2 regions of the Caulobacter sp. FWC2 genome follow, and region 1 is predicted to be linked to the other one. Evidence: predicted binding sites of a transcription regulator. Region 1 holds the regulator's gene; the other holds the start of a gene.
The links. Region 1 encodes LexA, which represses DNA repair genes until DNA is damaged. Its sites were predicted from a motif close to ATGTTCNCNANNTGTTCT; they were not measured.
Positions count from the first base shown of each region.

Region 2: the regulator LexA is predicted to act here: its motif matches at 9,479-9,496, upstream of ssb (single-stranded DNA-binding protein).

Region 1 covers NZ_PEBF01000001.1:2,263,387-2,278,903, reverse strand. Annotated here, with positions in the region: gene aspS (aspartate--tRNA ligase) at 1-1,669, opposite strand, end outside; gene tpiA (triose-phosphate isomerase) at 1,802-2,563, opposite strand; gene CSW62_RS10905 (peptidylprolyl isomerase) at 2,703-4,664, shown strand; gene trpE (anthranilate synthase component I) at 4,664-6,199, shown strand; gene CSW62_RS26575 (hypothetical protein) at 6,222-6,431, opposite strand; gene CSW62_RS10890 (aminodeoxychorismate/anthranilate synthase component II) at 6,548-7,144, shown strand; gene trpD (anthranilate phosphoribosyltransferase) at 7,155-8,180, shown strand; gene trpC (indole-3-glycerol phosphate synthase TrpC) at 8,177-8,965, shown strand; gene CSW62_RS10875 (lysophospholipid acyltransferase family protein) at 9,077-9,643, shown strand; gene CSW62_RS10870 (class I SAM-dependent methyltransferase) at 9,720-10,511, shown strand; gene lexA (transcriptional repressor LexA) at 10,683-11,387, shown strand; gene CSW62_RS10860 (isocitrate lyase/phosphoenolpyruvate mutase family protein) at 11,460-12,215, opposite strand; gene CSW62_RS10855 (ComEC/Rec2 family competence protein) at 12,259-14,391, opposite strand; gene gltX (glutamate--tRNA ligase) at 14,604-15,517, shown strand, end outside.
Region 2 covers NZ_PEBF01000001.1:2,484,083-2,499,599, forward strand. Annotated here, with positions in the region: gene CSW62_RS11890 (response regulator transcription factor) at 123-779, shown strand; gene CSW62_RS11895 (ATP-binding protein) at 776-2,191, shown strand; gene CSW62_RS11900 (MtnX-like HAD-IB family phosphatase) at 2,295-2,960, shown strand; gene CSW62_RS11905 (aspartate aminotransferase family protein) at 2,974-4,365, shown strand; gene CSW62_RS11910 (arginase family protein) at 4,353-5,288, shown strand; gene CSW62_RS11915 (permease) at 5,285-5,650, shown strand; gene CSW62_RS11920 (carboxylesterase) at 5,647-6,489, shown strand; gene CSW62_RS11925 (GNAT family N-acetyltransferase) at 6,482-7,570, shown strand; gene CSW62_RS26135 (EamA family transporter) at 7,567-7,992, shown strand; gene CSW62_RS11930 (MipA/OmpV family protein) at 7,989-8,750, shown strand; gene ssb (single-stranded DNA-binding protein) at 8,874-9,395, opposite strand; gene CSW62_RS11940 (hypothetical protein) at 9,556-9,957, opposite strand; gene CSW62_RS11945 (hypothetical protein) at 9,978-10,667, opposite strand; gene CSW62_RS11950 (hypothetical protein) at 10,727-13,594, opposite strand; gene pseH (UDP-4-amino-4,6-dideoxy-N-acetyl-beta-L-altrosamine N-acetyltransferase) at 13,674-14,228, opposite strand; gene CSW62_RS11960 (flagellin) at 14,315-15,151, opposite strand; gene CSW62_RS11965 (hypothetical protein) at 15,327-15,517, opposite strand, start outside.

The DNA.
Region 1 (15,517 bases):
CGGGGGCCAGGCCACCGTGAGGCGGCGCGCCATAGCGGAAGGCGTTCAGCATGCCGCCGAACTGGTCCTCGACCACTTCCGGGCCATAGCCGGCGGTGGCGAAGGCCTTCAGCATGATCTCGGGCTTGTGGTTCCGGATCGCGCCCGAGCACAGCTCGTAACCGTTGCAGACGATGTCGTACTGGTAGGCGCGGATGGTCAGCGGATCCTGGGTCTCCAGGGCCTCCAGACCGCCCTGCGGCATCGAGAACGGGTTGTGCGAGAAGTCGACCTTCTTCTCTTCCTCGTTCCACTCGAACATCGGGAAGTCGACGATCCAGCAGAACTTGAACTGGTTCTCGTCGACCAGCTTCAGCTCCGTGCCGACCCGCGTGCGGGCCAGGCCGGCGAACTTGGTGAACACCGACGGATCACCGGCCACGAAGAAGGCGGCGTCGCCGGCGCCGAGGCCCAGCGATTCCATCAGGGCTTGCGTCGGTTCGCCCAGGTTCTTGGCGATCGGGCCGCCCCAGCCGCCTTGATCTTCCGACCAGAAGACGTAGCCAAGACCCGGCTGGCCTTCGCCTTGGGCCCAGCTGTTCATGCGATCGCAGAAGGCGCGGCTGCCGCCGGTCGGCGCAGGGATCGCCCAGATCTGGTTCTTGGCGTCAGCGCCCAGGATCTTGGCGAACAGGCCAAAGCCGCCGTCACGGAAGTGCTCCGAGACGTTCTGCATCTTGATCGGATTGCGCAGGTCCGGCTTGTCGCTGCCGTACCAGGCCATCGACTGGGCGTAGGTCAGGCGCTCGAAACCCTTGTGTTCGAACGATTGACCGAAGTCGTTGGTAAAGGTGTGGGTTCCGCTGATCGGCGAGACCGGCTTGCCGTTCGAGAACTCCTCGAACACGCCGTGCATGACCGGCTCGATGGCCGCGAACACATCTTCCTGCGTCACGAAGCTCATCTCGACGTCGAGCTGGTAGAATTCGAGGCTGCGGTCGGCGCGCAGATCTTCGTCGCGGAAGCACGGGGCGATCTGGAAGTAGCGGTCGAAGCCCGAGACCATCAGCAGTTGCTTGAACTGCTGCGGCGCCTGCGGCAGGGCGTAGAACTTTTCCGGGTGCAGACGCGAGGGCACCAGGAAGTCGCGCGCGCCTTCCGGCGAGCTGGCCGTCAGGATCGGCGTCTGGAACTCGTTGAAGCCTTGCGCGAACATGCGGTTGCGGATCGACTGGATCACGCGCGAGCGCAGGACGATGTTCTTGTGCAGGGTCTCGCGACGCAGGTCGAGATAGCGGTGCTTGAGGCGGATCTCTTCCGGATAGTCGGGCTCGCCAAAGACCGGCAGCGGCAGCTCGGCGGCCTCGGACAACACTTCGACGGCCGAGACGCGGATCTCGATCTCGCCGGTCGGCAGGTTCGGGTTCACGACGCTGGCGTCGCGGGCGACGACCTCGCCGTCGATCTTGATCACGCTCTCGGCGCGCAGGCGCTCGACGATCGCGAAGCCCGGGGTCTCCGGGTGCAACACGAGCTGCGTCAGGCCGTGGTGGTCGCGCAGATCGATGAAAACCAGGCCGCCATGGTCGCGCTTGCGGTGGATCCACCCCGACAGGCGCACCGAGGAACCGGTGTCGGAGGCGCGCAGGGCGCCGCAGTTGTGGGTGCGATAGGCGTGCATGGAGGTCATGAAAGTCTTGAATACGCGGTGATTTGCAAGGCGCGGTAAGGCGCACGTGGGCGCCGGGATGTCAAGGATTCTGGGACGGCCAATGGGACGGGTCTCGCGCTTGCACGGCCCGTCCGCGGGAGCTTTTCAGCCTCAGGCGGCCTCGACGATAGCCAGGAAGTCCTTGGCCTTCAGCGAAGCGCCGCCGACCAGGGCGCCGCCGACGTCCGGCGCGGCCAGGATCTCCCGGGCGTTCTCGGGCTTTACCGAGCCGCCGTAGAGGATCTGGATGGCGGCGCCCTGCTCGCCGAACAGGGCGATCAGTTCGGCGCGGATGGCCGCGTGCATCTCGATGATATTGTCGACCGACGCCACGTGGCCCGTGCCGATGGCCCAGAGCGGCTCATAGGCCACGTTAAACGCCTTGCCGGCCAGGCTGGGCGGCAGGGAGTTGTGCAGCTGGCCGACGACGAAGGCCACCGCCTCCCCCGCTTCGCGCTGATCCAGGCTCTCGCCAACGCAGACGATGGGCTCCAGGCCCGCCGCGATGGCCGCTTCGGCCTTGGCGGCGACCTGCTGGCAGGTCTCGCCGTGGTCGGTGCGTCGCTCGGAGTGGCCGACGATGACCAGGGTTCCGCCGGCGTCGGCGATCATCTCGGCCGAGATGTCGCCGGTGTGCGCCCCACTGGCCTTGCCGTGGCAGTCCTGACCGCCGGTCAGCAGATGAGACCCCTCGACGGCCTCGGCGAGGCGGTGCAGCAGGGTGGCGGGCGGGAAGATGGCCACGCGGGCCCCGGCGGGCTGGCGCTCCAGGCCCGCGGCGACGGCGCGCGCCTCGTCGAGCGCGGCGGAGAGGCCGTTCATCTTCCAATTTCCCGCGATCAGCGGCCGGGGAGTCGTGTTCGATAAGGTCATGAAGGCCTTCTTGGGGTCACGGTCCCTTGGGAAGTCAAGTCCACGCCGCTTGCCCACGCGCACACGGCTCTACTATACCCGCTGCTCTCGACCGCCGTGCTCATTCGCGCGGCGATCCGCCTGGAAGGTTTTCGAACGCATGCTCGCCGGTTTCCGCTCCTTCGCCAAATCGCCGTTCGCGGTGCTGCTGTTTGGCTTGCTGATCGTCAGCTTCGCCATTTTCGGCATCAGCGACGTCTTCAAGGGTCCCAGGGGCTCAGGCGTGATCAGCGCCGGCTCGCGCACCTTGTCCGCCCAGGACTTCAAGCTGCGCTTCGACAACTACCGCAAGGGCATGGAGCAGCGCAGCGGCCAGGCCCTGACGCCCGACCAGGCCGTCGAGCAGGGCATCGACCGCCAGATCGTCCAGGAACTGGCTCTGCAGGAATCGATCGCCGCGGCCATCCAGGGGATGGGCGTGAAGCCGTCGGACAAGCTGGTCGGCGACATCGTGCACCAGCAGATGAGCCAACTGCCGCCCAACCAGCGGCCGTTCAACCCGATCACCGGCAAGTTCGACCCGCAGATGTATGCCGGCCTCCTGGCCCAGAACAACCTGACGCCGGCGAACTACGAAGCTTCACTGCGCGACGAGATCGCCAACGCCCACTTCTTCTCGGCGGTCGCCGGCGGCCTGAAGGCCCCGCGCATCTATGCCGCCCTGCAAGGCGCCTATGTGCTGGAAGCCCGCGACGTCGCGGCCTTCGCCGTGAATCCGGCCTCGGTGGAACGCCCCGCCCCGCCGACCGACGCCCAGCTGACCGCCTTCATGAAGGAAAACGCCGAGCGCCTGACGCGTCCGGAAACCCGCGTGCTGTCGATCATGCGCGTCAGCGCCAAGGCGCTGGAGCCGACCGTCGCCATCGATCCGGCCGCCGTGCAGAAGGCCTACGACTTCCGCAAGGACAGCCTGGCCAAGCCCGAGACGCGTACGATCGTCCAGATCGTCGCCCCGGACGCCAAGGCCGCCGCCACCATTTCGCAGCGCCTGACCAAGGGCGAGGATCCGGTCGCCGTCGCCAAGACGTTCGGCAAGACGCCGCTCGTCTTGACCGACAAGCCCAAGACCGCCGTTCCGGACCGCAAGGTCGCCGACGCCGCCTTCAGCCTGGCCGCCGGTCAGGTCAGCGGCCCGATCACGGGCGAGCTGGGCGTCTCGGTCATCAAGATCGTCAAGGTCACGCCAGGCTCGACCGCCTCGCTGGAGAGCGTGCGCCCGCAGATCGAGGCCGAGGTGCGCACCCAGGCCTCGCAGACCAAGGCCTACGACCAGACCCAGACCTATCAGGACGCCCATGACGCCGGCGCCGACCTGGTCGCCGCGGCCAGCAAGGCCGGCGCCCTGGTGCTGACGACCGCTCCGATCACGGCGCAAGGCGCGGACGAGACGGGCCAACCCGTCGCCGGCCTGACGCCGGACATCGTCAAGACCGCCTTCGGCCTGTCGCAGGGCGGCGAAAGCGACCTGATCGAGGCCGGCAAGGGCGAATACTACGCCGTGAAGGTCGAGAAGGTCGTCCCCGCAGCCCTGCCGCCCCTGGCCGAGATCAAGCCGCAGCTGACCGCCGTCTGGATGGGCCAGGAACTGAGCAAACGCCTGAAGGCCAAGGCCGACGAACTGGCCGCTCGCGTCAAGAAGGGCGAGTCGATCGAGGCCGTCGCCGCCTCGGTTCAGTCCAAGGTCCAGAAGGTCCCTGGCCTGTCGCGCCAGAACGCCCAGCAACACATGGGCCTGGGCCGCGAGTTCCTCGGCGCCGCCTTCCAGGCCAAGAAGAACGAAGCGTTCGCTACCCGCGCGGGTCCGCAGGGCGAGGCCTATGTCGTCGCCAAGCTGGAGGCCATCCGTTCGGCCCCGACCGCCGCCATCGCCCAGATCGCCGCCATGGCTGGCGCCCAATCGGGTGAAGGCCTGATGCGCGACCTCGGCGAAGCCTCGCGCAACGCCGCCAAGGTCCAGCTGAAGACCAAGAGCAACCTGACCCTGGCGCGCCAGGCCATCGGCGTCGACACCGACGCCCTGGCCAAGGCGGAAGCCGCCAAGGGCGGAAAGAAAGCCGAGTAATGAGTCTGGAGCCCGCGTTCGACGCCTTTTCGGAAATCTATGATTCCGGACGGCAGCAGGTCGTCTGGACCCGCCTGATCGACGATCTCGAGACCCCGGTCTCGGCCTATCTGAAGATCGCCCAGGCGCGTCCCTACAGCTTCCTGTTCGAGAGCGTCGAAGGCGGGGCCTGGCGCGGTCGCTACTCGATCGTGACCATGAACCCGGACCTGGTCTGGCGCTGTCGTGGCGACCAGGCCGAGATCGCCGAGGGCGACGACATCGCCGCCGGCCGCTACACGCCCCAGCCGGGCGGCGCCCTGGACAGCCTGCGCGACCTGGTGGCCCAGGCGCGGATGGAGCTGCCCAAGGGCCTGCCGCCCATGGCCGCCGGCGTGTTCGGGGCCCTGGGCTACGATCTGGTGCGCTTGGTCGAGCGCCTGCCCGACATCAATGCGGACACGCTGGGCCTGCCGGACGGGATCATGACCCGCCCGCAGATCGTCGCGATTTTCGACGCCATCGCCCAGGAGATTATCCTGACCACGGCCGTGCGCCCGCAGGCAGGTGTATCAGCCCACGACGCCTACGCGGCCGCCCGTTCGCGGATCGAGACGGTCATGGCTGACCTGCACCGTCCGCTGGCCCACGACGCCCCGCGCGCGCCGCGCGGTCCGATGGACTTCACGACCCCGGTCAGCCGCGCCGACTACGCCGACGTGGTCGCCAAGGCCAAGGACTACATCGCCGCCGGCGACATCTTCCAGGTCGTGGCCAGCCACCGCTTCCGCGCGCCTTTCGACCTGCCGCCGTTCGCGCTGTACCGCTCGCTGCGCCGGACCAACCCGTCGCCGTTCCTATTCTTCCTGAACCTGGACGGCTTCAATCTGGTCGGCTCCAGCCCCGAGATCCTGGTCCGCCTGCGCGACAACAAGATCACCATCCGGCCGATCGCTGGCACCCGTCCGCGCGGCGCCACGCCCGAGGAAGACGCGGCGCTGGAAGCCGAACTGCTGGCCGATCCCAAGGAGCGCGCCGAGCACCTGATGCTGCTGGACCTGGGCCGCAACGACGTGGGTCGCGTGGCCATGCTGAACCACCAGGGCCGAAATGCGCCCGCTGAGCGTCCCAAGGGCCCGAACGTCCGCGTGACCGAGAGCTTCAAGATCGAGCGCTACAGCCACGTCATGCACATTGTCTCGAACGTCGAGGGCACCGCGCCGGACGGCGTCGATCCGGTCGACGTTCTGATGGCCGCCCTGCCCGCCGGCACGCTGTCGGGCGCGCCCAAGGTGCGGGCCATGGAGATCATCGACGAGCTCGAGGTCGAAAAGCGCGGCATCGGCTATGCCGGCGCGGTCGGCTATTTCGGCGCCGACGGCTCGGTCGACACCTGCATCGTGCTGCGCACGGCGCTGGTCAAGGACGGCATGATGTACGTGCAAGCCGGCGGCGGCATCGTCGCCGACAGCGATCCGGACGCCGAATACGACGAGACCCTGCACAAGTCCCGGGCCCTCAAGCGCGCGGCCGAGGAAGCCTGGCGATTCAGCTGAGCCTTAGGGCTGATTTATTTCCCTACGGACCGCCGAGCCGGTCGTCCGGAAGGTGCTGCGTGACCGCCGGCGGCGCCAGCACCATCACCGTGGCGAAGGCCAGCGCGCAGATCGCGGCGAAAGCCGCGGCGGCCAGAACCGGCCCCATCTTCTGGATACGGTTCTTGCGCCGCAGCAGAGCGCGGACATAGGCGACGGCGACGGGGTCCAGGGCGGAATCACGCGGGTCCATGGCCTCCATAGTGCCTAGCTCCGCGAAGACTGTAACCGTTCCTAACAAGGGCGCGCGAAATTGCCGCTACACATCGGCTCCTCCCGCGCTAGAACCGACCTCCGAAAGGCGGCGTCATGATCCTCGTCATCGATAACTACGACAGCTTCACCTACAACCTCGTCCACTATCTGAATGAGTTGGGGGCAGAGACGGTCGTCTACCGCAACGACGCGCTGACCGTGCAGGAGGCCTTGGGCCTAGCGCCGGCCGCTGTGCTGCTGTCTCCCGGCCCCAAGGCCCCGGACCAGGCCGGAATCTGCCTGCCGCTGCTGCGCGCCGCGCCTGAAGATTTGCCGATTCTGGGCGTGTGCCTGGGCCACCAGGCCATCGGACAGGCCTATGGCGGCGAGGTGATCCGCGCCAAGGCCGTGATGCATGGCAAGGTCAGTAAGGTCCGCCACGAGGACAAGGGCATCTTCAAGGGCCTGCCCAACCCCTTCACCGCCACGCGCTACCACTCGCTGGCCGTTCGCCGCGAAGACCTGCCGCCGGAGCTGGAAGTCACCGCCTGGACCGACGACGGCGAGATCATGGGCGTGCAGCACAGGACCCGCCCAGTGTTCGGCGTCCAGTTCCACCCGGAATCGATCGCCACCGAGGGCGGTCACCAGATGCTGGCCAACTTCATGGACCTGTCGGGCGTCAAGCGCGACGCGGCGGTCTGGGTCTAGGGCCGCCAGCATGTCCGACGCTTTCAAGCCGCTGCTGGCCAAGCTGGCCGACGGCCAGACCCTGGACGACGCCGACGCAGAGATCTTCTTCGCGGCCTGCCTGCGCGGCGAGCCGACCCCGGCCCAGGTCGCGGCCGCCGTCACCGCCATGCGCCTGCGCGGCGAAACGGTGGGCGAGATCGCCGCCTGCGCCCGCGCCATGCGCCGCGCCGCCGTCCAGCTGGAGCATCCCTACGAGGTCATCGACGTCTGCGGCACCGGCGGCGACGGCCTGCACACGCTGAACATCTCCACCGCCGTCGGCTTCGTGGCCGCCGGAGGGGGCTTGAAGGTCGCCAAGCACGGCAACCGCGCCATCACCTCGAAGTCCGGCACGGCCGACGTCCTGACCGCCCTGGGCGTCAATATCGACGCCACGCGCGAGCAGCAGCGGCGCGCCCTGGACGAGGCCGGAATCTGCTTCCTGTTCGCCCAGGCCCATCACGGCGCCATGAAGCACGTCTCGCCGATCCGCCAACAGCTGGGCTTCCGCACCATCTTCAACCTGCTGGGCCCGCTGACCAATCCGGCCGGCGCCAGGCGACAGGTGGTCGGCGTCTCGGCCCCGCGCTTCGTCGAGCCGATCGCCAAGGCTCTGGGCGCGCTGGGCGCCGAGCGCGCCTGGTCGGTGCACGGCTCGGGCATGGACGAGCTGACCACCACGGGCGAGACCGAGGTCGCAGAATGGCGCGACGGCCGCATCCATCTGTTCAAGATCACGCCCGAGGCGGTTGGTCTGCCGCGCGCCTCGCTGTCGGACATCACCGGCGGCGATCCTGACTTCAACGCCGCCGCCCTGACCCGCCTGTTCGACGGCGAAAAGGGCGCCTATCGCGACATCGTGCTGCTGAACGCCGCCGCCGCCTTTCTGGTCGCCGACAAGGTCGAGACCCTGGTCGAGGGCATCGCACTGGCCGCCGACGTCATCGACGAAGGCCGCGCCAAGGCGGCTCTCGCCGACCTGGTGGCCGCAACCAACACGGAAGCCGCCGCATGACCGACATCCTCGCCAAGATCGCCGCCTACAAGCGCGACGAGGTCACCGACCGCAAGCGTCGGCGGACCCAGGCCGCCCTGGACTCCGCGGCCCGCAACGCCTCGTCGCCGCGCGGCTTCAAGCGCGCGCTCGCCCAAGGCCACGCGCCCGGCAAGCTGTCGCTGATCGCCGAGATCAAGAAGGCATCGCCCTCCAAGGGCCTGATCCGCGCCGACTTCGATCCGCCGGCCCTGGCCCGAAGTTACGAGGCCGGCGGCGCGGCGTGCCTGTCGGTGCTGACCGACGGTCCCAGCTTCCAGGGCGCCGACGCCTATCTGATTGACGCCCGCGCGGCCGTCAGCCTGCCCTGCATTCGCAAGGATTTCCTGGTGGATCCCTGGCAGGTGTCCGAGAGCCGCGCCCTGGGCGCCGACGCCATCCTGGTCATCCTGGCGATGATCGACGACGTCCTGGCCGCCGAGCTGATGGCTGAGGCCAAGCGCCTGGGCATGGACGCCCTGGTGGAGGTCCACGACGAGGCCGAGATGGCCCGCGCCGGCGCCCTGGGTTCAGACCTGGTGGGCATCAACAACCGCGACCTGAAGAGCTTCGTCGTCGATCTGGCCGTCACCGAACGGCTTTCGGCCCAGGCGCCGAAAGACGCCCTGCTGGTCACCGAGAGCGGCATCTTCACCCACGACGACGTCGTGCGGATGGAGGCGACCGGGGCCAAGGCCATGCTGGTCGGCGAAAGCCTGATGCGCCAGGCCGACGTCACGGCCGCCACCAAGGCCCTGCTCGGCTAACCGGAAGGGGGTACGCGCCATCTGGCGTTTTCCCCTTCGCCCGCTCACAGTCCAATCAACAAGAAAAGCCGCCGCGCCAGGACGTTGGCGGCGCCACGCGAGGAAGCGCGAATGCATTGGATCGCCCGCGTGGTGAATTGGTCCCTGGTCGCCTTTTTCAAGCGCGAGGGCTGGACGATCGAAGGCTCGGCGCCGACCACGACGCGCAAGTTCGTGATCATCGCCGCTCCGCACACCAGCAACTGGGACTTCGTCTACTTCCTGGGGGCGGCCGACGCGCTGAACTTGAAGCTCAGCTTCATGGGCAAGGCGTCGCTGTTCCGCTGGCCGTTCGAGAAGCTGATGAAGGACCTGGGCGGCGTGCCGATCGATCGCTCCCAGTCGCGCGATACGGTCCAGGCCATGGCGGACGAGTTCGCCCGCCGCGACGAATTCATGCTGACGATCGCGCCCGAGGGTACGCGCGGCAAGGCGGGCGGCTGGAAGACAGGCTTCTACAACATCGCCCTGAAGGCTGGCGTGCCGATGGTGCCCGGCTTCATGGACTACAAGCGCAAGGTGGTGGGCCTGGGTCCGGCGATGATCCCCAGCGGCGACTACGAGAAGGACCTGGCGACGCTGGCGGCGTTCTATGCCCCCGTCACGCCCAGGCACCCGGAACTAAAGACCATCCTCTAGGGTGGATCAGCGGCCGGGTTGGCTGAGGCTTGGCCGCTCGCTAGGGTCCGATCCGCTCTACACAAAAAGGAATCGGATGCGGGCCTTTCTCTCCAATCTGCGGCGCGCCCTCTCCCTGACGCCAGCGCCGCCGCCGTCCGACGCCGTCGCCGCTCCGCAGGAGCTCTGGCACCTTGTCGGCGCCGCCGACGCCGACTTCATCCGCGTGGGCCAGCAGTTCAAGGAACTGTTCGTCGCCGCTGGCCTACAGCCGCATCACGCCATCCTCGACGTGGGCTGCGGCATCGGCCGCGCCGCCGCGCCGCTGGTCGACTATCTCGATGCGAAAGGCCGCTATGCGGGCTTCGACGTGATGACCCAGGCCATCGACTGGTGCAAAGCCAACATCGCCATCGGCGATCCACGCTTCGAGTTCACCCACGCCGACATGCACAGCGACCGGTACAATCCGGAGGGCTCGCAGCCGGCCAGCACCTTCGTCTTCCCCTATCCGGACGCCAGCTTCGATTATGTCTGGCTGGGCTCGGTGTTCACCCACCTGCTGGCCGCCGATCAGGCCCAGTTCGCCCGCGAGATCGCGCGGGTGCTGAAGCCGGGCGGGACCAGCATCGTCTCCTGGTACCTGATCGACGACGAGGCCCGCGCCAACACGGGCAACGGCGAGATCGCCTTCGACTTCGTCCACGCCCTAGACGGTTGCTGGACCGCGACGCCCGACCTGCCCGAGGCGGTGATCGGTTACGACCTGAAGCCGATCCTGGCGCAGTACGAGGCCCTGAACCTCGACGTGCTGAACCAGGCCCTGGGAGTCTGGCGCCGCCAGCCGATGCAGGACCAGGACATCATCATCGCCCGCAAGCGCGCCTGAAAGCTTTCGTTAAGCTTTTGATTCTGGTCGCCTTTTCTATTTGGCCAAGGTCTAGTCTTTGAATTTCCTGGCCTTTTGGCCACCAGCGACGCTCGACTTGACTTTAAGGCGGAACGCCTAGAGAACATTCGCGAGGTTTGCGGTTTGTTCCGCGCTCCAGCCGAGGTCGACATGCTTACCCGCAAGCAGCACGAACTGCTGATGTTCATCCACGAGCGGATCAAGGAGACCGGCGTCTCCCCGTCCTTCGACGAGATGAAGGAGGCCCTGGACCTGGCGTCCAAGTCGGGCATCCACCGGCTCATCACGGCTCTGGAAGAGCGCGGCTTCATTCGCCGTCTCGCGCACCGGGCGCGCGCGCTGGAAGTAGTGAAGCTGCCGCAACAGGCCACGACGGCCGCTCCGCCCAAGGGGCGCGGCGCCTTCCGGCCGCAGGTGTTCGAAGGCGGCGGCGCGCCGTCGTCGGCTCCCGCCCCCGCCGCGCCGGCCAATGACAGCCGCGAACTGCCGATCCTGGGCAAGATCGCCGCCGGCACGCCGATCGACGCCATCCAGCACGAGCGTGAGCGCCTGCCGGTGCCTGAATCGATGCTGGGCAATGGCGAGCACTATGTCCTCGAGGTGCAGGGCGACTCGATGATCGAGGCCGGCATCCTCGACGGGGACTATGTGATCATCAAGAAAGGCGACACCGCCACCTCGGGCGAGATCGTCGTCGCCCTGGTCGGCGAGGAAGCCACCCTCAAGCGCCTGCGCAAGAAGGGCGGCTCGATCGCCCTGGAAGCCGCCAATCCGAAATACGAGACCCGCATCTTCGGCCCCGACCAGGTCGAGGTGCAGGGCAAGCTGGTGGGGCTCATTCGCCGGTATCACTAGGCGCTTCAGAGCGCTGGAAATTCGGCCCCGATCTTCATCCGAGGATCGGGGCCTTTTCGTATGGGGTGGCACTTAAAGCCGCCCTTCCTCCGCCAGACGCTTGGCGGCCATGTCGAACCCGGCCCAGGCCGCCGCGGCCAGCGCGCCGCCGGTGCTGACCCGGCGCACGCCCAGCGCGCCAAGGCCCTCGACGGACATCTCAGGTCCCCAGAACAGCACATTGACCGGCTTGGGCGCCACGACCTGGACGATGGCCCTGATCTCCTCCGGATCGGTCACCGCCGGAGCGTAGAGACAGTCGGCGCCCGCCGCCGCGTAAGCCTTGAGCCGCTCCAGGGTCGGGGGGAGGTCACGGTTTCCGCGCAGATAGCCCTCGGTGCGGCCGACTAGGATCACGTCCTGGCCCGAAGCGTCGATCGCCGCGCGGGCGGCTTTCAGACGGTCGACGGCGACCGGCAGGTCGTAGAGCGCCGAGCCCGACCAGTCCTCGATCGACAGGCCCGCGACGCCGGCCTCGATGGCCAGGCTCACGCTCTCGGCGACGCCCTCCACCGTTTCCGAAAAGCCGTTCTCGAAGTCCGCGTTAACCGGCAGGTCCGTGGCCGCGCACAGCTGGCGCAGATGCAGGATCGCCTCGTCGCGCGTGATCTGTCCGTCGTCCTTGCCCAGCGCCCAGGCTGCTCCGGCGCTGGTCGAGGCCAGCGCCTTGAAGCCCAGCTTCTGCAGGCGCCTGGCGCTGCCCGCGTCCCAGGGGTTGGGCAGGGTGAAACAGCCTTCGGCATGCAGCGCGCGGAAGGCCGCGCGACGGGCGCTGAACGGATTGGACATCGGACTTCCTCCTGCGGGTGACGCCCCGCCCTTCTCACGACGTTTAGCGGGCGCTGGTGACATCGGCTGTCAGCAGACGGCTCTCCGATGGACGGCTCCACGGCCGATCGCCGCGCAGGGGCTGAGCCCAGACGATGCGCCAACCGTCGGAACGGTGATAGAGCTCGGCGGCGCCGCCCTGTTCGAAATCCTCGGCGGTCAGCAGCACGGTGTCGGCGCACAGGGGCGGGGTTCGAGCAGGAGCCGGCCCGCGGATCACCACCACCTCGCTGCGGACGCACAGGCCCGACAGTGTCTCGGCGTCGGGCGTCTTACGGCTCCAGGCCAGAGACAGCCGCACGGGGGCGCCCGATTCCGGCGCGCATACCCGCTTGTCACAGGCATAGAGGCTCCAGGTCGCCGGCGTCAGGCCGCGCCGCCGCGCCCACAGCTCGGCGCCGAACCGCTTGGCGTCGGTGCGCAGCAGCACGGCGGCGTCGCCCGAGCGGACGGCGGCGGTGGCTCCGTCGGCGGCGATCCAGGCGTCCGGCGCGGCGGGTCTTGGCCACAGGGCGACCGCCAGGGCCAGCGGCGCGCCGATCCAGCGCAGCCGACCGCGCCAGAGACACAGGATCATCAGGCCCAGGAAAGCGACCACCAATACCTGCGGCGGCGCGCTGGCCACGATCCGCTGAGCGCCATGGGCGTCGGCGAAGCCGTTGGCGATCCCGACCATGCCGTCGACGCCCCAGCCGGCCACCGTCAGGAAGGGCGCGCCCAGGCCGAACGGCTCCAGCAGGGTCCCGACCGCCAGGAACGGCATGATCACGAACGACGACAGCGGCGCGACCGCCAGGTTGGCCGGCAGGCCCCAGACGGCGACGCGGTTGAAATGCTGCATGGCGAACGGCGCGGTGGCCAGGCCCGCCACCAGGCTGGCCGCGACCGAGGCCGCCAGCCAGGTCAGCCCCGCCTGCGGCCAGCGGATCCACCACGGCGTCGAGATCTCCTTTACCGGCCTCGGCCAGCTCTCGGCCAAGGCCACCAGGGCGGCGGTGGCGGCGAACGACATCTGGAAACCGGGCTCGCCCGCTGTTTCGGGCTTCATGGCGAGGATCAGCAACGCCGCGACGGCCAGGCCGTGCAGGGTGATGGCCCGTCGATCGAACAGGATGGCCAGGAACGCCACGCTGGCGGTGATCGCCGAGCGCTCGGCCGGCGGCGGCGCGCCGGAAATGACCAGATAGCCCAGCACAGCGACCAGCCCCGCCACCGCCGCGATCTTCTTGCCCGGCGCCCGCAGAGCCAGCCACGGCCAGGCGGCGACGCCCAGCCGCACCGCGCCGAAGACGAAGCCGCCGACGATGGCCATGTGCAGGCCCGAGATCGACAGGATATGCGCCAGGCCCGAGGCGCGCATGGCCTCGGTCTGGTCCTCCGTGATCCAGGCCTCGTGGCCGGTGACCATGGCCGCGCCGATGCCGCCGCTGCTGGGCCCCATGCGCGCCAGGATCCGCTGGGCCAGGCTCCAGCGGAAAGCATTGACCGCCATGGTCACGCGCACGGTCAAAGGCGGCGGATCCAGCCGCGTCACCCCCAGTTCGCCGATCACGAAGCCGACGCCGCCGATCGAATCGAACCAGGCGTCCCGACCGAAGTCGTAGGACCCCGGCGCGGCTGGCGGCGGCGGCGGTCCCAGCATGGCGCGCAGATGAACGGCCTGGCCCGGAGCCGGCGTTTCATTCTCGCCGATCGTCACCCGGATCCGGTGTGGCGTCCTGTCAGCCGACAACCCAGACACCGCCACTGGCGCGATCAGCAGGCGCGGCCCGCCCGCGCCAGGACTGACGACGTCGACCACGAAGCCGTCAACGCGCCGCACGACCCGCTCACCGCTCACCAGGGGCGCGGCCACCCGGTCGCTTCGGATCTTGGCGGCCAGACCGCCGGCGGCCCCGAACGCGGCCAGACTGGCTAGCACGACAAGGCCGCGGGGGGCATTCCATCGCTGACAGACCCACCAGACCGCCGTGAACGATCCGGTCGCCAAGACCAGCATCCAGAGCGCGGGTTCGACGCCAGCCTCCAGATAACTCGACGCCCCAAGACCGAACGCCACCGGCGCCCACAGGAACGCCCGATCCAGATTGACTCGCCCTTCCGTCAGCAGGGCGGCCTTCGCGGCGGACCAGGACAGGCGCGGGGCGGACGTAGACGGCGCAGGTCCAGCGACTTCAGCACCTAACACCCGGAAACCCTTGTACTTTTGACGAATGAGCCAAGATCGGCGCCACGCGGAAAACCGCTAGGTCCGGCGCGAAGCGGCGTGCTAAGACGCGCCGCCCAAGCCGCCTTGCGGTTCGTGCTCGTCAACGCCATTTCGCGTCCAGCCCCACAGTCTTGAAGCCCATGTCGAACCCCACTCCCACCGGCCCCATTGCGACGGGCGTCGTTACGCGCTTCGCGCCCTCGCCCACCGGTTTCCTGCATATCGGCGGCGCCCGCACGGCGCTGTTCAACTGGTTATATGCACGCCATACGGGAGGGAAGTTCCTTATTCGCGTCGAGGACACCGATCGCGAGCGTTCCACCGACGCGGCCGTCGCGGCGATCTTCGAGGGCCTGAACTGGCTGGGCCTGGAATCGGACGACGAGGTCGTCTTCCAGCACACCCGCGCGCCGCGTCACGTCGAGGTCGTGCACGAACTGCTGGCCAAGGGGCGCGCCTATCGCTGCTGGATGACCGTCGAGGAACTGGAAGTCGCCCGCGAAAAGGCCCGCGCCGAAGGCAAGGCCATCCGCTCACCCTGGCGTGACGCGCCCGAAGGCGACCTGGCGGTTCCTCACGTCATCCGCTTCAAGGGCCCGCTGGACGGCGAGACTGTGGTCAACGACCTGGTCAAGGGCCCGGTGACGTTCAAGAACATCGAACTGGATGACCTTGTCCTGCTGCGCGCGGACGGCGCCCCTACCTATAACCTGGCCGTGGTCGTCGATGACCACGACATGGGCGTCACGCACGTGATCCGGGGCGACGACCACCTGAACAACGCCGCCCGCCAGAGCCTGATCTATCAGGCGATGGATTGGGACCTGCCGGCCTTCGCCCACATCCCGCTGATTCATGGTCCCGACGGCGCCAAGCTGTCCAAGCGCCACGGCGCGCAGGCGGTCGGCGAATTCGCCGATCTCGGCTACATCGCCGAAGGCATGCGCAACTACCTCGCGCGCCTGGGCTGGGGCCATGGCGACGACGAGGTGTTCAACGACGAGCAGGCGATCGCCTGGTTCGACGTCGCCGACGTGGTCAAGGCGCCGGCGCG
Region 2 (15,517 bases), 220 kb from region 1:
GCCCCGGTTGTTTGGCGCGCCTTCCCGCCGATGTAGGATTTTTGTCCGACCATGACCGACACGGCCTCGCCCAAGCCAGACCGCCACCGGAACAGCGAAAGTCAGCCGCGCATGGCCGCGGCGTGAAACTCTTGCTCGTCGAGGACGACGCCATGCTGGGCGCGGCGATGAAGCGGGGCCTGGAGAAGGCCGGCTATGTCGTCGACTGGGCCCAGGATGGCGACGAGGCGCTGGGAGGGCTCAGCGCTCAAGCCTATGAGACCGTGATCCTGGACCTGTCGCTGCCGCAGGTGGATGGCATCGAGGTGCTCAAGCGGATGCGCGCCCGCCGCGACACCACGCCGGTCATCATCGTCACGGCGCGGGGACGTGGCGATCAGAAGATCGACGGGCTGGACGCGGGCGCCGACGACTATCTGGTCAAGCCCTTCGACCTCGACGAACTGCTGGCGCGCATCCGGGCACAGATCCGCCGCGCGGAGGGGCGGGTCAACGACGTGCTGCGGGTCAAGGACGTGGCCCTGGACATCGGCGCGCGTCTGGTGCGGCGTGGCGATGCGGCCGTGCAGCTGACCGCCAAGGAGCTGCGGGTGCTCGATGTCCTGATGCGCAGGGCCGGCCGCTTCGTCAGCAAGGACGACCTGGAGAACGCGCTCTATGACGCCGCCGGCGGGGTCGAGAGCAACACTATCGAGGTGACCATCTACGCGCTGCGCAAGAAGCTCGGGACCGACTTCATCCTGACGGCCCGCGGGCTGGGCTACATGGTGGGCAAATGAAGTCGCCCCGCCCTCTTGCTCCCCGCACCTTCGATCCACGGGCCTCGGTCACCGGTCAGCTCTTCCGCCGGGTGACCGCCCTGCTGATCGCCATCATGATCACCGTCTTCGGGATGATGTACTGGACCGCCCGCAACGAGATCGACAAGGTCTATGACGGCCAGCTGATCACCGGCGCCAACGTGCTGCGCGCCCTGATGAGCGAAGAGATCAAGGAGCGCGGTCAGAACCGGTCTGGCGTCTCGCTGGAGATCGGCGACGAGTGGCTGAGCGACGAGGACCGCAAGGCCTTCGACGCCTATGCCGACTGGCGGATGTTCAGGATCTGGAAGGACGGGCGCCTGGTCCTGGGCTCCGACACCGGCCCCAGCCTGGCCCCGCCGCGCGGCCAGAAGGGGTTCGAGACCGCCAAGGTCGCAGGCAAGCATTGGCGGATCTTCAACCTGCCGGTGGGCGAAGCCGGCGTCACCATTCAGGTGGGCGAGCGCACCAGTATCCGGTCGGTGCTGGTCAAACAGATCCTGGTCGAGCTGGCCATCCCGCTGATGCTGGTGCTGCCAGCCAGCCTGGCGCTGATCTGGCTGGCGCTGAAGGACGGCCTGCGGGCGGTGCGCGCCCTGGTCGCGGCGATCGGCGATCGCGGCTCCCGCGACCTCAGCCCGCTCGACACCCGGACCTGGCCGCTCGACCTGCAGCCGATGGTGCGGTCGGTCAACGACCTGCTGACCCGTCTGCAGCGCAGCTACGAACACGAGCGGCAGTTCATCGACAGCGCCGCCCACCAGCTGCGCACGCCCCTGGCGGCGCTGAGCCTTCAGGCCCAGCTGATCGCGCAGGAGGACGATCCGGTCGAGCGCGCGACTCAGGTCCAGCAACTGCGCGAGGGCGTGGCCCGGGCCAGCGAACTGACCGAACAGTTGCTGACCCTGGCGCAGTTGGGACCGCGGATCGACCGGGACCTGACCGCCGATCCGCGCGCCGAGGCCACCGCCGCCCTGGCCGAGATCGCCGTCATCGCCGCCGCCAAGGGCGTGGCTCTGGCGCTGGAGGGCCAGACGCCGCGGGTCCAGGGCGACCCGGCCCTGGTCCGCCTGATCCTGGCCAATCTGATCGAGAACGCCGTCTGCCACGCCCCGCCTGACTCGGAGGTTCAGGTCCTGCTCTCCAGCGATCGCAACCTGGGCTGGGTGACCGTTTCCGACCACGGTCCGGGGATACCTACCGACGAGCGCGAGCGCGTCTTCCAGCGCTTCTTCCGCGGCGCCAACGCCCGTGGATCGGGCTCAGGACTAGGCCTGGCGATCGTCGAGGAGGCCTCCCGCGTCCTGGGCGGGCGGGTTATTCTTGCGGATCGCGCGGACGGCGCCCCGGGTCTGGAGGCTCGCTTCGGCCTGCCAAAGGCCGCTTCCTAGACGGTCCCTCCGACAGCGACCGAAATCGCCTCATCATTGCCCGCTTCTCTTCAGCTTCGCATCAGGTTCGTCGCCCACACCTCGCGCCGAACCGGAGCGGCGCATGCAAGTTTTCTGTGATTTCGACGGTACGATCGCCAAGGTCGACACGACCGATCTGGTCCTGACCCGTCTGGCCGACCCGGCCTGGGAGGACCTCGAGGACCAGTGGAAGCGCGGCGAGATCACCGCTGCGGCGTGCATGCGCGGCCAGGTCGCCCTGATCGGCGGCGACGACGCCGCGCTCGACGCCGTGCTCGACAGCGTCGAATTGGTCAACGGCTTCGCGGATTTCGTCGCCTGGTGCCAGGCCAGCGCCGTGCCGCTGACCGTGGTCAGCGACGGCGTCGACTATTTCATCGCCCGGATCCTGAGCCGCCACGGCCTGGGATATCTGCCCGTCGTCGCCAACCGCCTGGTCGGTGACGCGGTCGCTGGACGCCGGCTGGAGCAGCCCTGGTCGCGCGCCGGCTGCGCGGCCGGGTCGGGGGTCTGCAAGTGCCAGGTCGCCTCGACCGACGCCCAGACCGACAACCTCATGGTCTTCATCGGCGACGGGCGCTCTGACTTCTGTGTCTCGGGTCGCGCCGACCTGCTGTTCGCGCGCGACAAGCTGGCCGCCTACGCCCGCTCACGCGCCATGCCGCACCACGAATTCTCGGACTTCCACAGCATCACCACGACGCTCGCCGCGGTCCACGGCCGCCTGGCCCGTCGCGCCGCCATCTGATCGGAGTTTCCCCATGTACGACGCCGAACACCCCGTCCTCGACGAAGCCGCCCTGCGCGACCTCGAGGCCCAGTACTGCTCCTACGGCGATACGGTCCACTATCTGCCCGACCCGAAGTTCTTCACGGGCTGCGAGGGCTCGTTCATGTACGACGCGCAGGGCCGCGAGTATCTGGACCTGCAGATGTGGTACTCGGCCGTCAATTTCGGCTACCGCAATCCGCGCCTGACCGCCGTCGCCCACCGCCAGCTCGACACCCTGCCGCAGGTCGCCAGCCAGTACCTGCACCGCGAGAAGGTTGAGCTCGCCGCGATGATCGCCCAGGACGCCGAGAAGAAGTTCGGCCGCAAGGGCCGGGTCCATTTCAATGTCGGCGGCGCCCAGGCCGTCGAGGATTCGCTGAAGCTGGTCCGCAACGCCACCGGCGGCAAGCAGCTGATGTTCGCGTTCGAGGGCGGCTATCACGGCCGCACCCTGGGCGCTTCGGCGATCACCTCGTCGTACCGCTATCGCCGCCGCTACGGCCACTTCGGCGACCGCGCCCAGTTCATCGAGTTCCCGTACCACTTCCGCGGCCCCAAGGGCATGAGCAAGGAAGAGTACGGTCACCACTGCGTCCAGAAGTTCGCCCGCCTGTTCGAGACCGAATATAACGGCGTGCTCGACACCAAGACCGGCCAGGCGGAATACGCCGCCTTCTTCATCGAGCCCATCCAAGGCACCGGCGGCTACGTCATCCCGCCGATGAACTTCTTCTCCGAACTGAAGAAGGTCCTCGACCAGTACGGCATTCTGCTGGTGGTTGATGAGATCCAGATGGGCATGTGGCGGACCGGCAAGCTGTGGTCGATCGAACACTTTGGCGTGCAGCCGGACGTACTGGTGTTCGGCAAGGCCCTGACCAATGGCCTGAACCCCCTGTCGGGCGTCTGGGCCCGCGAAGAGCTGATCAATCCGGAGATCTTCCCGCCCGGTTCGACCCACTCGACCTTCAACGCCAACCCGATGGGCACCTCGGTGGCGCTGGAGACCCTGCGCATGACCCACGAGGTCGACTACGGCGCCCAGGTGATGGCGAAGGGCGCCTACTTCCTGGAAGGCCTGAAGGAGTTGCAGAAGCGCTGGCCGCAGATCGGCGACGTCGACGGCCTGGGTTTGGCCCTGCGCGCCGAGATCTGCGAGGCGGACGGCTTCACGCCCAACAAGGTCCTGCTGAACAAGATGGAAGAGGTCGCCATGTCGGGCGAGCTCGAGGTCGACGGCAAGACCATGGGCCTGATCCTCGACGTCGGCGGCTACCACAAGAACGTCATCACGCTCGCGCCCTCGCTGGAGATCAGCAAGGACGAGATCGACCTGGCCCTGAAGCTTCTGGATGCGGTGCTGCGCCGGTGCGTCGACTGAGTGATCGCCTGACCCCGGTGCTCCTGGACCTCGACGGCGCGTTCGAGGACCAGACGCTGCTGGCCGCTGAAACCCTGGCCGCGGGCGGTCACCAAGTGACCGCCCGCGACCTTGGTCCGGCCCTGCGCCTGTGGAGCCGCCCGCCCGCGCTGGAAGCCCTGCGCGAGCGCCTGCGGGCGGGTGTCCAGACCAGCCCCAGCCTGGTGTTCACCGGCTCGGGCGACTTTCACCACGTCTCGCCGCTGCTGATCGAGCGGGCGATCGAGGCGTCGTGGAGCGAAAGCGTGACGGTGCTGCATTTCGACAACCACCCCGACTGGGTGCGGTTCGAGGACGGCATGCACTGCGGTTCGTGGGTCGGGACGGCCGCGCGCCTGCCCGGCGTGGCCAAGGTGGTCACGGTCGGTGTGTGCAGCGACGACATCGCCCATCCGACCGCCAAGGGCGCGCATCTGGACCTGGCCGACGACGGTCGGCTGGAGCTGTACGCCTATCGCGCGCCGGACGGCGGCGCGGCCGTCCGCGTGGGCGCCGCCGCGTGGCCGACGGTCGAGAGCCTGGGCGAGGAAGCCTTTGTCGACTTCCTGGCTTCGCGCATCGAGACCGACGCCGTCTATGTCACGATCGACAAGGACGTCCTGCGACCGGAAGACGCCGCCACCAACTGGGACCAGGGGCGCACCAGCCTGCGGTTCCTGGAGGCGATGCTCGACCGCATCCTGGCCGAACGCCGCCTGATCGGGGCCGACATCGTCGGCGACTGGAGCCGTCCGCGCTATGGCGGCGGCGCCGTCGCGGCCCTGCTCAAGCAAGGCGAGGCGTTGCTGGACCAGCCCTGGTCGCCGCCTGCGCCCCAGGCCCGCCAGGTCAATGAGGGCGTCAACCGGCGCCTGTTGCGCCTGTTCGTGCAGGTCGCCGCATGAGCCGTATCCTGTCCTCGGCCGCCTTGGGTCTGGCCTTTTGCGTCGTGACCGAGATCACCCGCGAGCTGTGCTTCAAGGCCGCCGCCAACCGGGCTCAGGACGGTTCGAACTACGTTCTCGACCTGGCGCGCCAGCCGGTCCTGTGGCTCGGGCTGGCGTTCTGGATCAGCGAGACCATCGCCCTGGTCCGCGTCCTGGAGATCGCGCCGCTGTCGGTGGCCTATCAGATCACCACCTTGCCCTATGCCGGCATCCCGATCGCCGGCGCCCTGGTGTTCCGCGAGCGCCTGACCCGAGGTCAGGTCGCGGGCGCGGTGCTGATCGGGCTGGGCGTGATCCTGGTCGGAGCCTCCGGCCTATGACCGTTCAAGACCGCAGCTTCCGGCTGAAGGCCGAGGGCCGTCGCGGCGTATTGCTGATCCACGGCCTGACTGGCGCCCCCGACGAGATGAAGTTCCTGGCCAGGCGGCTGCACCGCCAGGGCTTCGACGTCATGGTCCCGCAGCTGGCCGGACACGGCGCCGACATGGCCACGCTGCTGCGCAGCACCTGGCGCGACTGGCTGGACTCCGTGGTCGCCGCCTACGACGCCTACGCCCGCGAGGTCGACGAGATCTTCGTTGCTGGCGTCTGCGTCGGCGGCGCTCTGGGTCTGGAGCTGGCCGCCCAGCGCCCCGAGATAGCCGCCGCCGTCGTCTATTCGATGACCTTCGAATACGACGGCTGGAACATGAAAGGCTGGATGAAGGGCGCCTACCTGATCCAGGCGATCGCCAACCTGCCGCTGGTGCGCCGGATCAGCTTCGCCGAGCCGTATCCTTTCGGCCTCAAGGACGAGCGCCTGCGCGAACGCGTGGCGCGCGCGCCGGAAGCCTTCATCGAGGGCTCTCTGGACCGTCTGCCGTTCGGAGCCCTATTCCAGATGTATCGCCTGGGCCGGCGCCTAGAGCACGACGCCAGCGCCATCGACATCCCCTGCCTGATCATGCATGCGCGCGAAGACGACATGAGCGATCCGCGCAACGCCTGGCGCTTGAAGCGCGCCCTGGGGCCAAAGGCCGAAGTGCGGCTGTTCGAGGACAGCTACCACATGCTGCACGTCGACAAGGAGCGCGCCCTGGTCGCCGACGAGACCGCCGCCTTCTTCCTGCGCCACGCCGCCAGCGCCCCGGCCTTCGCGGCCGAGCCCGTACATGCTTGAAGCCCGTGTCGTCGACACCCTGGCCGCCGTCGACCCCGCCGCCTGGGACGCCCTCTTCCCCGGCGAGGTCGAGCGCTATGACTATCTGGCCGCAGTCGAGGCCGCCGGCCTGGAAGGCTTCGCCTGGCGCTATGTCCTGGTCGAGGAGGATGGGCGGCTGCTGGCAGCCGCGCCGGCCTTTCTCACCCGGTACGCCCTGGAAACCACCGTCGACGGCGCCGCCAGGACTATCCTGCGCGCGATCGGCCGGGTCGCGCCGGGACTGACCACGCTGCGCCTGGCCTGCCTTGGCTCACCGTGCACGGAGACCGCCCAGCTCGGACTGTCGCCCGACGCCGACCCGGTCGTTCTACTTGGCCTGATGATGAAGACCTTCGAAGACGCTGCGCGACATGAGCGCTGCGGCCTGATGGCGGTCAAGGACGTGCCGGCCCCGCATGCCGCCCTGTGGGCCAATGCCCTAGGTCCGGCCGACTACCAGCCGATGACCGGCCTGCCGCTGGCCAGCCTGGAGGTCGATTTTCCCGACCAGGAAACCTATCTGGCGCGGCTGTCTCCGGCGACCCGCAAGGACATGCGCCGCAAGCTGCGCGCCGCCCAGGTCGTGAGGGTCGAGGTTCGCCGCGACCTGACAGGCCTCGAGTCCGAGGTCATGGCCCTCTATGCCGAGACGAGGGCGCGCGGCGACCTGCAATTCGAGACCCTTACGGCGGACTATTTCACCGGCGTGCTGGACCGCATGGGCGAGCGCGCTGCCTGCGTGCTCTATTTCGTCGACGACGTGCTGTTGGCCGCCAACCTAGTCCTGATCGACGCCGGAACCCTCGTCGACAAGTTCTTCTGCATGCGGGCCGAGGGCCGCGACCACAACCTCTACTTCCTGAGCTGGTTCACCAACATCCGGCTTTGCCTCGACCTGGGCCTGACCCGCTATCAGAGCGGCCAGGCCGCCTATGCCAACAAGCTGCGACTAGGCAGCGGCCTGATCCCCACGGCCATGTATTTTCGCCACCGCAACCCGTTGCTCAACCGCGCCCTGCGCTGGCTCGCGCCGCTGCTGGCGCCGGACGTCCCCCATTGACCCCACCTGAACCGGTCGTCGATCCGGCGCCCCCGACCACCTTCCGCGCGCGATGGGCCAAACGCTTGCTGTTCCTGGCCCTGCCCCTGCTGGGCCTGGCCTATCAGGTGACCGCCAAGGAGACCGCCCAGGTCATGTCCGGCGTCCCGTTCGGCAGGCTATGGCTTTCGAAGGTGCTGACCGTGCCGTGGGCCGAGGCGCTGATCGCGCTGGAGATCATCAGCTTCTGCGCCTGGATGGTGGTGCTGTCCGAGATCAAGCTCAGCGAAGCCTTCCCGCTGTCGGCGCTCAGCTACGTGCTGGTCGTGGCGGCCAGCTGGACCGTCTTCCACGAGCCCGCCAGCCTGCTGCAGATCCTCGGCGGCGTCGCCATCCTCGCCGGGGTCTGGCTGATGGGCCGCTCCGGCGAACCGGCGCAATGAGACCCAGCGCGATCGTCCTGGCCGCCTTCGTCGTCGTGAGCATGGCCAGCGCGGCCAAGGCTGAAGCGGGCTCGCCCGACTATGGTCCTTGGACGGTGGATGTCGGATTGATCTCCCGCACGCGCCCCGTCCATCTGGGATCGTCTCGCTACACGACCGATCTGCTGCCGATCGTCTCGGCCAGCTACGGCGACCTTGTGGAGTTCAGCCTCGACGATGGCCTGACCGCCAGCCTGTGGCGCGGCGGCGGCTGGTCGGCTGGTCCTGTGGTGGAATACCGCCAGTCCTATAACGACCGCGTGCCCCGGCGGGCCTTCGTCATGGAAGACGCGGTCGAGGTCGGCGGCTTCGTGAAGCGCCTCACGCCCATCGGCGATGTCAGCCTGCGGGTGCGCAAGGCGGTCGACGGCTATGGCGGCTGGTCCGGCGACCTGGCGTTCGATACCGGCGCCCAGGTCTCGCCGCGCTGGAAGGTCGGCGCGCAGGCCCGTCTCTCGTGGGCCGACAGCAGCTTCTCGCGCGAGTATTTCGGCCTGCGACGGAAAGCCGACCGGCCCCAGCAGCTGCCGCGCTTTGCCGAAAACGACTTCTACAGCGCCGGTCTGGAACTGGACGCCGCCCGGGCTATTGGTCCGCGCACGGCCATCGTCGCCACGTTCAGCGAGGACCGCATCCTGGGCGAGGAGTGGCGCAGTCCGCTGCTGCGCACCCGCGACATGGTGACGTTCGGCTTGGGCCTGACCTACCGGTTTGGCTGATAACGGTGAACTCTGGTTGGCTTTACCCACCCTAGCGCGACCAGCCCGAATTGTGAGATGCAATAAAGACGGCCGGCTCCCAGGAGAACCGGCCGCTGTTTACAGTTCGAGTGTTCTTCCGCTCTAGAACGGAATCTCGTCGTCCAGGTCGGCCGAGAAGCTCTCGCGCGGGCCGCTGGGCTGGCTGCGCTGGCCGCCGCCGCCGCCAAAGCTGGAGCCGCCGCCACCGCCCGAATAGCCGCCACCGTACTCGTCACCGCCGCCCGACGAGGCGCCAGCGCCCGCGCCGTCGCCGCGACCGCCCAGCATGGTCAACTCGCCGCGGAACTTCTGCAGCACGATCTCGGTCGAGTACTTCTCAGCGCCCGTGTTGTCGGTCCACTTTCGGGTCTGGATCGCGCCCTCGATATAGACCGTCGAGCCCTTGCGCAGATACTGCTCGGCGACCTTCACCAGGTTGTCGTTGAAGATCACGACGCGGTGCCACTCCGTCTTTTCCTTGCGCTCGCCGCTGGTGCGGTCGCGCCAGGTCTCGGAGGTGGCGATGCGAAGATTGGCGACGCGGTCGCCCGAACCGAGGCTGCGGATCTCGGGATCAGCCCCGAGATTGCCCACCAGAATGACCTTGTTGACGCTGCCAGCCATCGCTCGCCCTTGTTCTCGCCCGGCGACCTTCGCGCCGGAATCTGGAGCGAGACGTTAACGAGAGCTTGCGGCTCGCGCAAGTTTTGTTCTCATAACGTTCTTGTGGACGGGAAAGACGGCTGTGGACGGACGAGCCATCCACTCGCTGCTGCGCAGAACGCTACTGGCTGGGTTCGCGGCGGATGGCGCCCGGCACGGCCAAGCGTCCGTCACCGGTGCGGACCAGCGACATGAAGCGCGGACCTTCATAGGTCTGGCCGACGTAGATGCCCTCCTTCTCAAGGAAGATGAACGAGCCCTGGTAGGCGCCAACCATGCCCACGCTGTTGGACTGGCCCAGGCGCACGAAGCGCTGACGCGCGCCTTCAAGCGCCGCCGCGCACAGCTCCATCTGCGGCACGTTACGCTCCACCGGATTATAGCGCAGCGTGCCGTCCTTGTTGGTCGCCACCTGGAAGCACACGCCCTGTTCGAACGGGGCCTTGGTCTGCTTCTCGCAACCGGCGAGCGCGAGACTGGAAACGGCCAGAACGGCGGCGACGGCGAGGACGGTCTTGCTCATGGATTACACTTATAAACCTATCAGCCGTTGGGGATAGAGCAGTTTGGGCCCTGGTCGAACGCGGTGTGGAAGCTGCGGTTGTCGGACGAAATCTCGACGCGGCCAGGCACCAGCCGCAGCGTTTCCTCGCCCCAGCGGCCATAGGTGGCGCCGCCGGTCTTCTCGCAGCGCCCGCCGAACAGCTGCTGGGCGCAGGCGTTCAGGGTGATCTCGCCGGGCAGCCGCCGCCACTCGTTGCCCGCGTAGCGCCAGCAGGCGCCGAGCGGGGTGTTGGCCGCGGTATTGGCCGACGAGGCTGGCGTCGCCGCAGGCGTCGCCGGGGCCGCGGCGGGCGCGGAGACAGTCGGGGTCGGCGGCAGCGGAGTCAGGACCGTGCCCGCCTGGTCGGCGGCGGCCAGGGCGCCCGTCTCGTCGACGCCGACATCCAGGGCGCCGGTGGCCACCCCGTTTTTCTTGGCGCATTCGGCCAGGGTGATCTCGCCGACGAAGGCGCCGCCCACGAAGCAGCGCAGCGGTCGCGCGGGATCCAGCTTGCTGTCGTCGTCACGGCCCGTCTCGACGATCAGACCGCCCCGAGAGGCCGGCGGAGCCTCGTCCGGCTTCTTGTCATGGCCCGACATCAGGGCCACGGCGATGCCCAGGCCCGCCAGCAGCGCGAGTGCGCCACCGCCGGCGAAGATGAGGGTTCGGCGATCTTTCAGAAAGTCCATGGCCCCTGGCTACGACGCGTCGATGACGCTTTCAAGCTCGACGGGCCAGAATATGAGGCCTAGCCGCCGCCCGTCAGGCGGTTCAGCGCCGCCTGGTAGTTGGCCAGCTGGCTGGTCAGATAGGCCGGAACCTTGCCATCGGTCTTTCCCGCGCTTTTCGAGCTGTCGCTCTTCACGCCCATGGCCGTGTCGGCGATCTCGCGATAGGCGCTGCGGACCGACGACATCGCTCGTTGGATGACCATGGTGGCGTTCTTGCGTCCCGCATCCGAGGTCAGGTCCAGCTCGGGCGGCAGGCTAAGACCATAGACCGGACCGCTGCCGTCGGCCGAGACGGTCTTACCGTCGTCGGTCTTGGTGGCGCGCACGACGCCGCCGGCCAGGCCCAGGGCCGTCAGCACATCGGCGCCGCCCTTGCCCGCCACGATCTCGATCGTCGAGGTGTTGGAGGCGGGGCTGATCTTCAGGACGCGGCTGTTGCCGCTGGTAGCGGTCTCGACCTTGGCGCGGTAGCCAGAGGCGCGCTTGATCTTGTCCGCCAGGGTCTCGAGCGTGTCCTTGGCCTCGATGGTGATCGTGGCCAGGTTGCCGCGCTCGCGGGTGCGGATCTGGAAGGTGTCGCCGGCCCGCGCCGCGGTCGCCGAGACGATGCGGTCGGACTGGGCGTAGTTCACAGCGCCGGTCGGCAGGCCAAGGGCGTCCAGCGAAGAGGCGCCGGTCTTGGCCACCGCCACAGAGGTCGGCGTCGCATAGCCGTCCTTGCCGGTCAGGCGCTGGCTCCAGTCGACATTGCCCGTGCCGACATTGACCTGGGCGACGTAGCCGTCCTTGGTCCCGACCGTCGCCTGCCCATCCAGGTTGGCGCCGGCCGAGCCGACCAGCCAGGCCGTACCGTTCGAGACGTCGAAGCCGGTGACCGTATCGTCGCCGGTGCCGCCGTAATAGGTCAGCGCATCGCTGCCGTTGTTGGAAAGGTCCAGCGACATCCGGCCGACGAAAGCGTCCATGCCGCCCGACGGCGCCGTCGTGGCGCCATTGATCGACATCAGGGTGTTGGCCGTGGAGCCGCCGACATAAAGCTGGCCGCCGTCGATCTTCAGTCCCACCAGATCGCCGCCCTTCAGCGAGCCCAGGTCGCGCTTGGCGCCGGCCGCGACCGTGGCGGTCTTGGTGTAGGTGACTGGCACGGTCTGATAGGCGCCGTACTGATCGAGCTTGCTGACGTTCTCGGTCACGACATTGGCCGAGACATCAAAGCTGCGCAGGGTCGCCGAACCGTTCTCCTTGGATCCGACGATGACCTGCGAACCGTTGACGATGATGTCGGAGACGCTGTCGTTCTCGGTCGTGCCGAATTTCTGGGTGAACAGCGCCTGCGGCTTGCCGGCGCTGTCGGTGGCGAAGGCCGTCAGATAGGCGTCATAGCCGCCGCTGGGGTCCGAGCCGACCGCGCCGGGCAGGTCCGACTTGCTGCGGCCGCCGACATAGAGAACGCCATCCGAGCCGAACGCCAGGGCCGTGGCCTCGTCGTCCTGCAGGCCGCCGCGGCGCACCGTCCACTGCTCGTCGCCCTTGGAGTCGTAGCGGGTGACGAAGCTGTCGCTGGTCTTTCCGGTGTCGCCACTGTTGATCGGACCGTTGACCGCGCCGTTCAGGCGGCCCGTGACGGAACCCGCCACGGCCACGCTGCCGTCGTCGCCAACGGCCAGGGAGAGGCCATTGGCCTCGTCAGTCGCGCCGAGGGTTCTGGCGTAAAGCAGATGGCCGGCGCTGTCGTATTTGAGCAGAGCGACGTCGCTGTCGCCCTTGATCGGCTGGCCGTTGAGGTCGAGCTTGCCGTCCACCGAGGTGTCGACGTCGGCCAGCATGTAAACCGAGCCGTCCGCGCCCGTCACCGACTTGCGGACGCTGTTGATCGTGCCCTGCAGAGTCTCGGTGAACACCTTGCCGCCCGGCGCGCCTGCGTTGGGGCCGCTTCCGGTCCCGGCCGCGCTGTACTTGGTCAGGGTGTTTTCATAGACGGCGTCGTTGGTCTTCGAATCCTTGTCGGGATCCGGATTGCCGGCCTTGGTGGTGACATAGACCGCTGGCGCCGTCGTCGGGGCGCTGAAGCTCACCTGCTCGGCGATGTCGCCGTTGATCTTCAGGGCGAAGTCGTCGCCGGTGGCGGGAAGGGTGACAGGCTTACCGCTGACCTGGACCGTGCGCTCCTGGCCCGCCGTGCGCTGCACCGAGAAGCTGGTGTTGAACCCGGCCGCCTTCAGCTTGCCGTTCATGTAGCTGACGACGTTGGACATGGTCCGGGGCGTCGAGCCCATCTCGGACAGATCCATGGCGACATTGGAGGTCACGCCGAAGCTCTTGACCGAGACCCCGAACGAGACATCGCCCTTGAACCGCGGCACCTCGTCGTCGACCTGGCCGCTATAGAGCGTGTCTGTCGTGTAGGTCGTGCTGTTCTTGGGGACCCCGACCGTGGCCTTGTCGCTGGTCATCACCGCGCCGGTCGTCAGGCGCATCTGATCCAGCGACAGTCCCTGGACGTAGCTGGTGACCTCACCCAGGCCACGCCCCAGCGCTGTCTGCAGGCGCTTGATCTCGCCGTCGGTCTGGCCCTTCTGCCCCGCCTGGGTGACGAGGGCGGCCATCGTGCTGAGCGCCTGGTACGATGCGAACAGCTTCTTGTAGTCGGGACTGACGCCCTTGAGACTGGAGGCGTTGGCGCCTTCGTCGACGAACTTGCGGCCGTTCAGGGCCGAACGGACCTGCTCGCTGGCCGCGGGCGCGTTGCCCAGCCAGGGCGCGTTCGGCACGACGGCCTTCTTGCCGCCCGACGCCGTCGTCGCCGTTCCCGACGCAGCCGCTCCCGTCACGCCCGCGCGGGCCTGATAGTAGTTGAGCAGGAGGCTGGAGTCGAAGCTGATCACGACCTGTTCCAATCAGGGCGCAAAGCGCCCCTGGGTTACCCTTGTCAGACCTTCGCTGACGACTCCTTAACGATTAGCCTTAAGCGGCGATAAGGTTGGCGTCCGACAGCGCCCGGCGAGCGCCCTCGCGCAGCCCCGCCCACTCCGAGGCCAGGATTCCCAGCAGCACGACGTCGCGCGGCTCGCCGCCCTTCAGCACGTGGCCGCGCAGATAACCTTCGCGGCGGAATCCGGCCGAGGATTGAGCCTTCAAGGCCGCGTCGTTATCGGCCATGACCTCGGCGAACACCTTGTGCAGGCCGAGCTCGCCGAAGGCGAGGTCCAGACCCAGAACCTGGGCCGCGCGCCCCACGCCCCTGCCCCGCGCCTCGGCCGAACCGAGGAACCAATGCAGGCTGGCGCGGCGATGGTGGCTGCCAAGGCCGGTCAGGGTGATCAGGCCCATGGGCGCGTCAGAACGGGTGATCATCCAGCCGCGCATGTCGGGATCGGTCCGCAGAGCGTCGAACCAGGCCGCGTGAGCCGCCCGGCTCGGCAGTTCTGCGTCGGACATCCAGCGGTCTACCTCCGGTTCGGAGCGCCACTGAAAGAGGATCGTCTCGTCCTCGTCTCGCAAGTCGCGAAGTTCGATCATGCCCGTCGCCGAATCCCCGGTTCGCCTTGCGGAACCTTAGCCCGCGGATGCGACAGGACCTAGGCTCCCCTTGGCCTATCTTGGCCCTAGCCGCCCTTGAACAGCGACAGGATGATCTGCGGCGCGCTGTTGGCGATCGAAAGCGCCTGAGCGCCCAGCTGCTGCTTCACCTGCAAGGCCTGCAGGCGAGCGCTCTCCTTGGCCAGGTCGGCGTCCACCAGGTTGCCGACGCCCGTCTCCAGCACGTCGCTCAGCTTGCTCACGAAGCTGTTGTGAGCCTCGATCTGCTTGGCTTGCGTGCCGATGTTGCCGACGGCTTGGTTGACGGCGGTCATGCTCGCGTCGAGGCGCTGCAGCACGGCGTCGGCATTGGTCGGCGTCAGGATGTCGTCGGTCGTCGTCAGGGTGTTGATCGTGCCGCCTAGCGACAGGTCCTGCGCGGTCAGGGTGATGGCCTGGGTCGCATCGGCGTCGGCCAGGAAGGTCATGCCGACCGTCTGGCTGCCATTTAGCAGGTTCGCGCCGTCGAAGACCGCGCTCTTGACGACCTGGTCGAGGTTCTTGATCAGCCCCTGGAAGTCGGCATTCAGAGAAGTGCGCGACGAAGTGGTCAGCGAGGTGTCCTTGGCGGCCACCACCTTCTCGCGCAACAGCTTCAGCAGATCGGACACCGACTCGCCGCCGGCCAGAGCCACGTCGGCGATAGAGGTCGCGCGGTCCAGGCTCATCTTGACGGCGCTGAGCGCGCTCATGTCGGAGCGCTGCTCCTGAGCGATCGACCAGACGGCCGCGTTGTCTTTCGCGGTCGAGATCGACAGGCCCGTGTTGATGCGCGTCTGCACCGACTGCATGTCGTCGTTGGTGCGGTTCAGATTCTGCAGCGCGATCAGCGCGGGCTGGTTCGTGTTGACGCTCAACGTCATGCGCGGCCTCCGATCGGCGATTTTGCCGTTGGTTGCGATCGCGCGCGATTCGGCGAGCGATCTTGTCGCTGCCGAATTTGGGGTCAGAAGGTAAGATTATGGTTAACGCTTATAAACCATATCCATTTACGACTGCGGCCAGCCGTCGCACCCGTTCGGGAAACCTAGCGCCCGCTCAGGCTTGGCCGTCGTAGACGTCGCCGGAAGCGTAGTTGGTCGCCTCGCGCAGCTTCAGGATCTGCTCGCGCGGAAACTGCTGCAGCGTTTCGCCCGTTCGGCGGTCAACGGTCTTGTAGACATATTCGCCAGAGTCATTGTCCTGCTCGATCACCAGGCGCAGGTCGCCAGGTTGCGGGCCGACGTCGA